Regions from separate parts of the Streptomyces sp. NPDC040432 genome, predicted to be linked through region 2. Evidence: riboswitches for the same ligand, from Rfam matches in the RefSeq annotation. Region 2 holds a riboswitch; each other region holds the start of a gene.
The links. Region 2 has a riboswitch for cobalamin ahead of ACZ58N_RS04660 (ribonucleoside-diphosphate reductase subunit alpha). Riboswitches for the same ligand answer to the same signal wherever they lie in the genome.
Positions count from the first base shown of each region.

Region 1: it holds a riboswitch for cobalamin, as region 2 does, so the genes downstream of both, ACZ58N_RS24950 (DUF4430 domain-containing protein) here and ACZ58N_RS04660 (ribonucleoside-diphosphate reductase subunit alpha) in region 2, are expected to answer to the same signal.
Region 3: it holds a riboswitch for cobalamin, as region 2 does, so the genes downstream of both, ACZ58N_RS24925 (CoA-acylating methylmalonate-semialdehyde dehydrogenase) here and ACZ58N_RS04660 (ribonucleoside-diphosphate reductase subunit alpha) in region 2, are expected to answer to the same signal.

Region 1 is NZ_JBVIVP010000013.1:98,980-102,207, reverse strand. Features, by position in the region: gene ACZ58N_RS24955 (prenyltransferase/squalene oxidase repeat-containing protein) at 1-931, shown strand, start outside; gene ACZ58N_RS24950 (DUF4430 domain-containing protein) at 1,009-1,497, opposite strand; cobalamin riboswitch at 1,642-1,796, opposite strand; gene ACZ58N_RS24945 (3-hydroxybutyryl-CoA dehydrogenase) at 1,928-2,815, opposite strand; gene aceB (malate synthase A) at 2,812-3,228, opposite strand, start outside.
Region 2 is NZ_JBVIVP010000002.1:214,503-217,730, reverse strand. Features, by position in the region: gene ACZ58N_RS04660 (ribonucleoside-diphosphate reductase subunit alpha) at 1-1,879, opposite strand, end outside; cobalamin riboswitch at 2,043-2,166, opposite strand; gene ACZ58N_RS04655 (GNAT family N-acetyltransferase) at 2,218-2,730, opposite strand; gene ACZ58N_RS04650 (CstA-like transporter-associated (seleno)protein) at 2,858-3,073, opposite strand; gene ACZ58N_RS04645 (carbon starvation CstA family protein) at 3,070-3,228, opposite strand, start outside.
Region 3 is NZ_JBVIVP010000013.1:92,169-95,396, forward strand. Features, by position in the region: gene ACZ58N_RS24920 (acyl-CoA dehydrogenase family protein) at 1-353, opposite strand, end outside; gene ACZ58N_RS24925 (CoA-acylating methylmalonate-semialdehyde dehydrogenase) at 350-1,849, opposite strand; cobalamin riboswitch at 2,077-2,255, opposite strand; gene ACZ58N_RS24930 (short-chain fatty acyl-CoA regulator family protein) at 2,471-3,228, opposite strand, start outside.

The DNA.
Region 1 (3,228 bases), on a different contig from region 2:
CGGCACGGTCTTCGCCGCGCTCTCGCTGCGGGGGGCCAGGACCCAGGGCGGCGCGAACCGCATCCCGCAGGCGCTCACGGACTCCCTCGTCACCCGTATCCGTGCCAACCAGCACGTCGACGGCGGCTGGACCTACCAGAAGGGCGAGGGCAACCCCACCGTCCTGAACTCCGCGAGCGACGTCGACATGACCGGCGCCGCCATGGCCGCGCTGTGCGTCTCCGGCGTCCCGAACACCGACACGGACGTCGTCCAGGCGAAGAACTTCCTCAAGGGCACCCTGGTCCCCGGCAGCGGCGCGTTCAACTCGCTCTACGGAGTCAACACCAGCTCCAACGGCTGGGGCGTGGCGGGCCTGAACGCCTGCGGTTTCAACCCGCAGACGGGCGACTTCCTCACCGGAAGCGGCAAGACGCCCATCGACTTCCTGATCGCCAACCAGTACAACCCGGCGGGCGGCTTCAAGTACAAGCCCGCCGATGCCGGCCCCACGGCCTACGCCTCCATCGACGCGCTGCGCGCGGTCGCGGGCGGCGGATTCACCACGGCCCCGCCGGTGCCGGTGACCCCCGGTGCTCCGCAGTGGGTCGCCCAGTCCACCTTCACCGCGGGTACGGCGACGAAGTTGGCACTGTCCGTCGACGACGGTGCCGGCAACCTCAAGGTCTGCTCCGTGGCGTTCACCCCGACCGGGACGACCACCACCCTCGGGGACGTCCTGGCCGCGGCCACGGGCGGCGCCACGCCGTCGGGTTGCGTCACCGGTGTGACCCCGTCCTCCGGGACCGGCACCATCACCACGGTCAACGGCAAGGCCAACAGCGGCTCGAACACGTGGAAGGTCAGCGTCGACGGCTCCTCCTTCGCCGGGGCGCTGCGCGAGAAGGTCATCAACGTGGGCGACACCATCGCGCTGCGGTGGGGCGCCTGACGATCCGTCACCGGTGCGGTCCGCGAGCCCCGGGGCTCGCGGACCGCACCGCTGTGCGCGGGGTGATCGCGATCGGATCAGAAGGAGGTCCAGGTGAAGGCCACCTGGTCACCCGCACCGATCTTGAACTGGCAGCCGCCGACCGGGGTCGGAGTGCCGTTGACGGAGATGCTCCAGTAGGCGGAGCCGCCGCCGCTGACGTTCTTTATGGTGTCGACGGAGAAGTCGTCGAACGACGAGTACCAGGTCCCGTCCCAGGTGAAGCCCTTCTTGCGGGCGGCGTCGTCGAGCGCCGCCGTCGGCGTGGGCACCTTGGAGGCGTGGGCGCCGCCGTTGGTGCCGTCGCACTTGTGGGTGCCACCGGTGGCGGTGGTGACGTCGTGACCCTTGGTCTTGACCTTGCCCTTGAAGAGCAGCCCGTTCGGGCCCTGGACCGTGAGTTCGACCTTGACGGCCGCGTTCGTGTTCGGCTTCGGGGCGGCCTCGGCCACGGCCGGGGCGGAGGCGAGGGCGAGACCGAGGGCGACCGTGGTGATCACGGAGCGGCGGGCGAGGGTCGGGCGCATGAAGTGCCTTCTTCCGGAAGGGATGACGGTCCGCGCCGACGATCCCTCCGACCCACGCGCCCACCCCCGGCCGCCTCCCTCGGGAAGCGGCCGGGGGTGCCGGCCCGGGCTGGGGGCTTCGCGCTGCAGACCATGACAGTGGGAAGCAATTCACAGCGCATCCCGGGTACTCCGACTCACGGGGCACGAGGCCCCGTTCACGGTTGCAGGTCAGCGCCGGATTCCCACCGGCTTCCCCCAGGCATGCGTGCATTCGGTTGTGGGCTCCGCCGAACGGGCCGGAGCAGAACGCATCGTACGGTGTCGTGGGGGCGCGCCGTAAGTGGATCCCGGGAACACGGCGGAGCGGGGCGCGACGACACCACTCGTCACGCCCCGCTCCTTCCCTCAGCCGGGGCACCCTCGGAGCCCGGGCGGCGTGCCGGGACCCTCAGTCCCGGCCGTACGTGTGGAACCCGCGGCCGGTCTTGCGGCCGAGCAGCCCCGCCTGCACCATCCGCAGCAGGAGCGGGGGCGGGGCGTAGAGGGGTTCCTTGAATTCGTCGTACAGGGATCCGGCGATGGCGGCGACGGTGTCGAGACCGATGAGGTCGGCCAGCTTGAGGGGGCCCATCGGATGGGCGCAGCCCAGGACCATGCCGTCGTCGATGTCGGACGCGCTCGCGAACCCCGACTCGGCCATCCGGACGGCGGCGAGCAGATAGGGGATCAGCAGGGCGTTGACGACGAAGCCGGCCCGGTCCCGGGAGCGGATCGCGGTCTTGCCGAGGGTGTCGCCGACGAAGGCCTCGACGGTGTCGGACACGTGCGCCGCTGTGTGGAGGGAGGAGACGATCTCGACCAGGGGCAACACCGGTACCGGGTTGAAGAAGTGCAGGCCCAGCACGTGGTCCGCGCGACCGGTCGCCATGCCGAGCCGCATGACGGGGATGGCGGAGGTGTTGGTGGCGAGGATCGCCTCCGGGTCCTCCACGATCTTGTCGAGGGCGGCGAAGACCTCGATCTTGGCGTCGGCGCTCTCCGTGACGGCCTCGACCACCAACTGACGGTCGGCCAGGTCGTCGAGGTCGCTGGTGAACAGCAGCCGGGCCAGGGCGTCCTCGGCGGAGATCCGGTCGAGCTTGCCCCGCTGGACGGCGCGTTCCAGGGAGACGGCCATCCGCTCACGGGCGGCGCGGGCGGCGCCCGCGTCGGCTTCGGCGACGACGGTGTCCAGGCCGGCCCGGGCGCACACCTCCGCGATGCCCGCCCCCATCTGTCCGCCACCGACGATCCCGACCCGCCGGATGCCGCTCGACGGCCGTGCGGGGGCGTTCACGCGGTCACCGGCCCGGCCGCGCGGCGGACGAGGTGACGGGTGTAGGCCTCGGGGGTGAAGAAGGCGGGGAGCCGCCCGGACAGCGCGCCGTCCACGAAGACCTCACGGGCGTCGAGGACATGGGCCTCGGGGTCCTCGTCCTCCAGCGCGGCGCACTCGGAGTCCAGGAGGTCGAGGAGCGTCGCGCGGTCCACCCGCTCGTGGCGCAGCCACTGCCAGATCTGGACGCGGGCGATCTCGGCGGTCGCCGCGTCCTCCATCAGCCCGTACAGGGCCACGGCGCCGCTGCCGCGCAGCCAGGCGTCGAAGTAGCGCAGGGCCACGGCGACGTTCGAGCGGATCCCCTCCGGGGTCGGCGGCGCGGCGATCCGGCGCACGGACAGCAGATCGGCGGCGGTGACCTCGACGTCCTC
Region 2 (3,228 bases):
CCGCGATCGAGGCGATCGTCGCCGTCGGGGCGATGGCGAGGAGCAGCGAGTTGCGCATGCCGGTCTTCGCGACGCGGGCGCGCAGGGCGTCCCAGCGCTCGGGCCAGTTCAGCTCGACGTCGTAGTGGTCCGGGTGCAGGACACCGCGGGCGGTACGGGTCTTCTCCCAGGCGGGGAGCGGGCCGTTGCGCTCGGCGAGGTCGCAGGAGGCCTCGTACGCGGCGAGCATGATCCGCTCGGAGAGCTTCGTGGACAGCGCCTTCGCCTCGGGGGAGTCGAAGGGCAGCTTCAGCTTGAAGAAGACGTCCTGGAGGCCCATCGCGCCCAGACCCACCGGCCGCCAGCGGGCGTTGGAACGCCCGGCCTGCTCGGTCGGGTAGAAGTTGATGTCCACGACGCGGTCGAGGAAGGTCACGGCCGTGCGGACGGTCTCGTCCAGGCGCTCCCAGTCGATCTCCCCGTTCACCACGAAGGCGCCCATGTTGACCGAGCCGAGGTTGCAGACGGCCGTCTCGCCGTCGTCGGTGACCTCGATGATCTCGGTGCACAGGTTGGAGGAGTGGACGACCGAGCCCGGCTCGGCGGTCTGGTTCGCCGTGCGGTTGGAGGCGTCCTTGAAGGTCATCCAGCCCTGGCCGGTCTGCGCGAGGGTGCGCATCATCCGGCCGTACAGGTCACGGGCGGGCATGGTCTTGCGGGCCAGGCCGTCCGCCTCGGCCTTGCGGTAGGCGGCGTCGAACGCGTCGCCCCACAGGTCCACGAGCTCGGGGACGTCGGCCGGGGAGAACAGCGACCACTGGCCGTCGGAGTTCACGCGGCGCATGAACTCGTCCGGCACCCAGTGGGCGAGGTTCAGGTTGTGCGTACGGCGCTGGTCCTCACCGGTGTTGTCGCGGAGCTCCAGGAACTCCTCGATGTCCGCGTGCCAGGTCTCCAGGTAGACGGCGGCCGCGCCCTTGCGCCGGCCGCCCTGGTTGACCGCGGCGACGGAGGCGTCGAGGGTCTTCAGGAACGGGACGATGCCGTTGGAGTGGCCGTTGGTGCCGCGGATCAGGGAACCGCGGGCGCGGATGCGGGAGTACGAGAGGCCGATGCCGCCGGCGTGCTTGGACAGGCGGGCGACCTGGTGGTAGCGGTCGTAGATCGAGTCCAGCTCGTCCAGCGGGGAGTCCAGCAGGTAGCAGGACGACATCTGCGGGTGCCGGGTGCCGGAGTTGAAGAGCGTGGGGGACGACGGCAGGTAGTCCAGGCGGCTCATCAGCCGGTAGAGCGAGGCCACTTCCTCGACGGCCTGGACGCTCTCGTCCGCGGCGAGGCCACAGGCCACGCGCAGCATGAAGTACTGCGGGGTCTCGATGACCTGGCGGGTGATCGGGTGGCGCAGCAGGTAACGGCTGTGCAGGGTGCGCAGGCCGAAGAAGCCGAAGCGGTCGTCGGCGCCCTCGGCGAGGGCGTGCTCGACGAGGGAGTTCAGCCGGGCGGCGTGGGCCTCGACGAACTCGGCCGTGCGATCGGCGATCAGGCCCTCGCGGTGGCCGACGGCGACCGACTCGGCGAAGGAGGCGGAACCCTGGCCCGCGGCCTCGTCGGCGATGGCGAGGGTCAGCAGCCGGGCGGCGAGGCGGGAGTACGCCGGGTCCTCGGAGATCAGACCGGCGGCGGCCTCGGTGGCCAGCCCCCGCAGTTCGGCCTCGTCGGCGACGGAGCTGCGGCCGCGCAGGGCGGCGGCGGCGACCCGGCCGGGGTCCGTGTCGGGCAGGTCGGCCGTGAGTTCGGTGAGGGTGCGCAGCAGTGCGGTCCCCGGGCCCTCGGGCGCGAGCGCGGCCTCGTTGGCGGACTGGGCGGACTCGGCGCGCGGTGCGGCGGGCGCGATGGTCACGGGGGGAGCTCTCCCTCACTCGGCCCGGTCTTCGACGGGGCGGGGCGAGCGGGCGCACGCGGGAAGGCCACGCACCGGCCCGGACAGGGCAGGCGGTACGTGCACCGCGTGGCGTCCACCGGCCCAACCGCGAGGCCCGGACGTGTCGGCACCCGGTTCGGTCGAGCCGGGAGCGCTGTCGGCAGGTCGTCGGACTTCCGGACGCACCAATGGGTGCACTTCATACCGTTGCGGGACAGTTCCGGATTCGCACCGGATTCCCCTGCGGCGACAGCAGGCATGAGCATACATGTGGGGGCGCCCCGTTGCGGTAGCCCCCACATGTTGTGTCGGGGTGGCTACTGCTCGGGTGCGTACAGCTCCAGGGCGTAGGTGAGCAGGGGCACCGTGGGAAGCGGCGACCAGTCCCGTTCGGGGGTGCGGACGAAGCCCAGGCGCTCGTAGATCCGGTGCGCGGAGGCCATCCGCGGCTGCGTGGAGAGCACCAGCCGGGTGACCCCGGGAAGGACCCTGGACCGCTCGACGCAGGCCCGTACGAGGGCCTCGCCGGCGCCCTTGCCCCGGGCGGTGGCGGCCACCGCGAGCATCCGGAACTCGGCCTCGCCGGGGCCGGCTATGTCGGCGAGCGGACTCCCCGGAGGGGCGAAGGTCACACCGCCCAGCAGTCGTCCGCCGAGCACGGCCACGAGCACCTCGCCGGCTCGGGCCCGACCGGCGACGTCGCGCAGCACGCGCTCGTAGGTGCCGTCGGGGTTGCCGTCGAGCAGCCCGTCCCCGAGGTAAGCCCGCGCGGTGATGTCACCCAGTTCTTCGTACTCGGCGGGCAGCGCCGCCCTGATCACTGTGTCCATGCGGTCGAGTGTGCCGGAGGCGCCCCCGGGCGGGCGGGGTCCGACGCCGACGGACGCGACCGCGGGTACCCCGGAACGCGCCGAAGGGCCCCGTCGCGGGTGCGGCGGGGCCCTTCGCGGGGGGTGGTCAGCAGCAGCGGAAGCCCTCGCGGGGGTCCGCCTCGCGGGCGTCGGTGCGGGCCCGCTCGAAGGCGCGCCGGGTCATGACCCCGGCCTGCGGGTCGTGGGCCCGGGCGTGCGCGACATAGCGGTCGTACGCCGCCTCGCCGGAGAACTCCCGTACGTAGTACCGGGCCCTCGCCAGCGCGTTGCGCACTGCGGCCGGCGTTCGTGCGGTGTTCACGCGACGGGTTCCTTGACCCGGCCGCCGCCGCTGTCGAGGCCGGCCGCCGCGAGTTCGGCCTTCTCCTCGGCCGTGGCGATGAGCCCGGCCGGGGCGACGATCTTCGACTCGGTCCACGGGACCTCGGAGAGGCGGACCGACTCCGGGTGGGCGAT
Region 3 (3,228 bases), on a different contig from region 2:
GCGGTGCACAGGGCGGGCAACCAGCGGCGGCGCTGGGCGGCGTCCCCGTACCGGTCGATCATCCAGGCGACCATGTTGTGGATGGAGAGGTAGCCGGCGATCGACGGGCAGCCGGTCGCCAGGGTCTCGAAGACGAGGACCCCGTCGGAGCGGGTGAGGCCGGAGCCGCCGTGCTCCTCACGGACGTAGACGCCGCCGAGGCCGAGCGCGGCCGCCCGGCGGATGACGTCGACGGGGAAGTGCTTGGCCTGGTCCCAGGCGACGGCGTGGGGGGCCAACTGCTCCTGGGCGAAGTCGAGGGTGACCTCGGCGAGGGCGAGCTGGTCCTCGGTGAGGGTGGTCACGGCGCTCATCCCATCGTCGGGATGGTGAAGCTCGCGCTCTCCTTGGCCCCGGAGGGCCAGCGCGAGGTGACGGTCTTGGTCCGGGTGTAGAAGCGGATCGAGTCGGGCCCGTGCTGGTTGAGGTCGCCGAAGCCGGACCGCTTCCAGCCGCCGAAGGTGTGGTAGGCGACGGGCACGGGGATCGGCACGTTGACCCCGACCATGCCGGCGCCCACGCGGCGGGTGAAGTCGCGTGCGGTGTCGCCGTCCCGGGTGAAGATCGCGACGCCGTTGCCGTAGGGGTGCTCGGTGGGCAGGCGCAGCGCTTCCTCGTAGTCGGCGGCGCGGACCACGGACAGCACCGGGCCGAAGATCTCCTCGCGGTAGATCCGCATCTGCGGGGTGACGCGGTCGAAGAGGGTGGCTCCGGCGAAGTAGCCGTCCTCGTGGCCGGGCAGGGTGAATCCGCGTCCGTCGACGACGAGTTCGGCTCCCTCGGTGGCCCCGATGCCGACGTAGCGGTTCACCCGGTCGAGGGCGTCCCGGCTGACCAGGGGCCCGAAGTCGGCCTCGGGGTCGTCGGAGCGGCCGACGCGCAGGGTGGAGATGCGTTCCGCCAGCTTGGCGACCAGGGTGTTCGCGGTCTCCTCGCCGACGGGGACGGCGACGGCGATGGCCATGCAGCGCTCGCCCGCCGAGCCGTAGCCGGCGCCGATCAGTGCCTCCACGGCCTGGTCGAGGTCCGCGTCGGGCATCACGATCATGTGGTTCTTGGCGCCGCCGAAGCACTGGGCGCGCTTGCCGTGGGCCGCGGCGGTGGCATAGATGTGCGCGGCGATCGGGGTGGACCCGACGAAGCCGAGGGCCTGGACGCGGGGGTCCTCCAGGAGGGTGTCGACGGTCTCCTTGCCGCCGTTGACCACGTTGAGCACGCCGGGCGGCAGTCCGGCCTCCAGGAACAGTTCGGCCAGTCGCAACGGGACGGAGGGGTCCCGCTCGGAGGGCTTCAGGATGAAGGAGTTTCCGCAGGCCAGGGCAGGTGCGGCCTGCCAGAGGGGGATCATCGCGGGGAAGTTGAAGGGGGTGATGCCCGCGACCACGCCCAGTGGGGAACGCAGCGAGTGCACGTCGATCCCGGTGCCCGCGTTGTCGGTGAACTCGCCCTTCAGCAGGTGCGGTACGCCGGCGGCGAACTCGACGACCTCCAGGCCGCGTTGCAGGTCGCCGTGGGCGTCGGCGACGGTCTTGCCGTGCTCGGAGGACAGCAGCCGGGCCAGGGAGTCCCGCTCGCCCTCGACGAGCTGGAGGAAGCGCAACATGACGCGGGCGCGTCGCTGCGGGTTCCACTGCCCCCATTCCAGTTGCGCCTCCTCCGCGTTGGCGATCGCCGCCTCGGTGTCGGCGCGTCCGGCCAGGGGGACCCTGGCCTGCACCGTGCCGGTGTTGGGGTCGTACACGTCGGCGTAGAGACCGGACGTGCCGGTCGTGTGCTTGCCGCCGATGAAGTGGGTGAGTTCGCGGACCATCGAAGCCTGCTCTCGTCAGGTGAGGATCCGAGGAAGGCGCGGCGCGGGAGCGGTACGGCACCGATCGGGGTGCGGACCGCGGTTCCGACCGCGGGACAGGGAGGGCCCGGGGGCCTTCGTCGAGTCACGAACGCGAGGACAGGGCCTCGTCGTTCGGGGACTCCGCCGGATCACCTGGGCCGTGGTCACGTACCGGTGCCATGCGTGTCTGCTCCATCCTCGTGGACAACACGGATCACCCCACGGCCGGTATCCTGACTCCCGGATCATCGCGTGCTCTCCGGCCTTCCCGACGGATGGCTGCCGTCAGTGGCCTGACCTGCTGGAGAACGCACTTCCCGGTCACAGTGGCGGGACCGCGCCGGATTCACACCGGCTTCCCTGCACCGCGGGCTTGCCACGAACATATAGTTGGACGTCCTAGTAAGTCCACCCCCACCCTTGGCGCGGTCGTGCGAAAACCCCGCCGCCCCGGCGGGCCACCGCGGGTGCGGTGCCCCCATGTCGGCCGTCGGGCAGATCCAGGTGACCTTCGACCGCGCGGAGCCGGAACGCCGCCAGGAGCCGGTTCCACCTCGACGTGCGGGTCGGCACCGGACTCGTCCCGGTCCGGGTCCGGGCTCAGCGGTCCCGGTCGGCGACCCGGTACGGGACGAAGGTGCTGGAGTTCTCGTCGACGGCGAGCGGCCGCCCCAGTGGCGGGACGGCGCGCTGCGGGCAGTCGAGCCGCTCGCAGAGCCGACAGCCCATACCGATGGGGGTGGCCGCCGCCGCGTTGTCCAGGTCGATCCCGTCGGAGTAGACCAGCCGGGAGGCGTGCCGGATCTCGCAGCCGAGACCGATGGCGAAGGTCTTGCCGGGTTCGCCCCAGCCGCCGCGGTGGCGGGTGACGGCGCGGGCGGTCCACAGGTACCGCTGCCCGTCGGGCATGGCGGCCACCTGTACGTGGATCCGGCCGGGCGCCGCGAAGGCCTCGTAGACGTTCCACAGCGGGCAGGTACCGCCCGCACGGGAGAAGTGGAATCCGGTGGCGGACTGCCGCTTGGACATGTTCCCGGCGCGGTCGACACGGACGAAGGAGAAGGGCACCCCACGCAGCCTGGGGCGTTGCAGGGTACTGAGGCGGTGGCAGACGGTCTCGTAGCCGAGGCCGAAGTGGTCCGTGAGGCGCTCGATGTCGTAGCGGAATTCTTCGGCGGCCGTGTGGAAGGCCCTGTACGGGAGGATCAGGGCGGCGGCGAAGTAGTTGGCGATGCCGATCCGGGCCAGCGCGTGCGGGGTCGACCCCGCGGGGAAGTCCTCCGCCGCCAGCCGGTCCAGTTCGCCGCCGTACTCCAGGAGCGCCAGCTGGGTGGCCATCCGGAAGGCCTGCTGGCCCG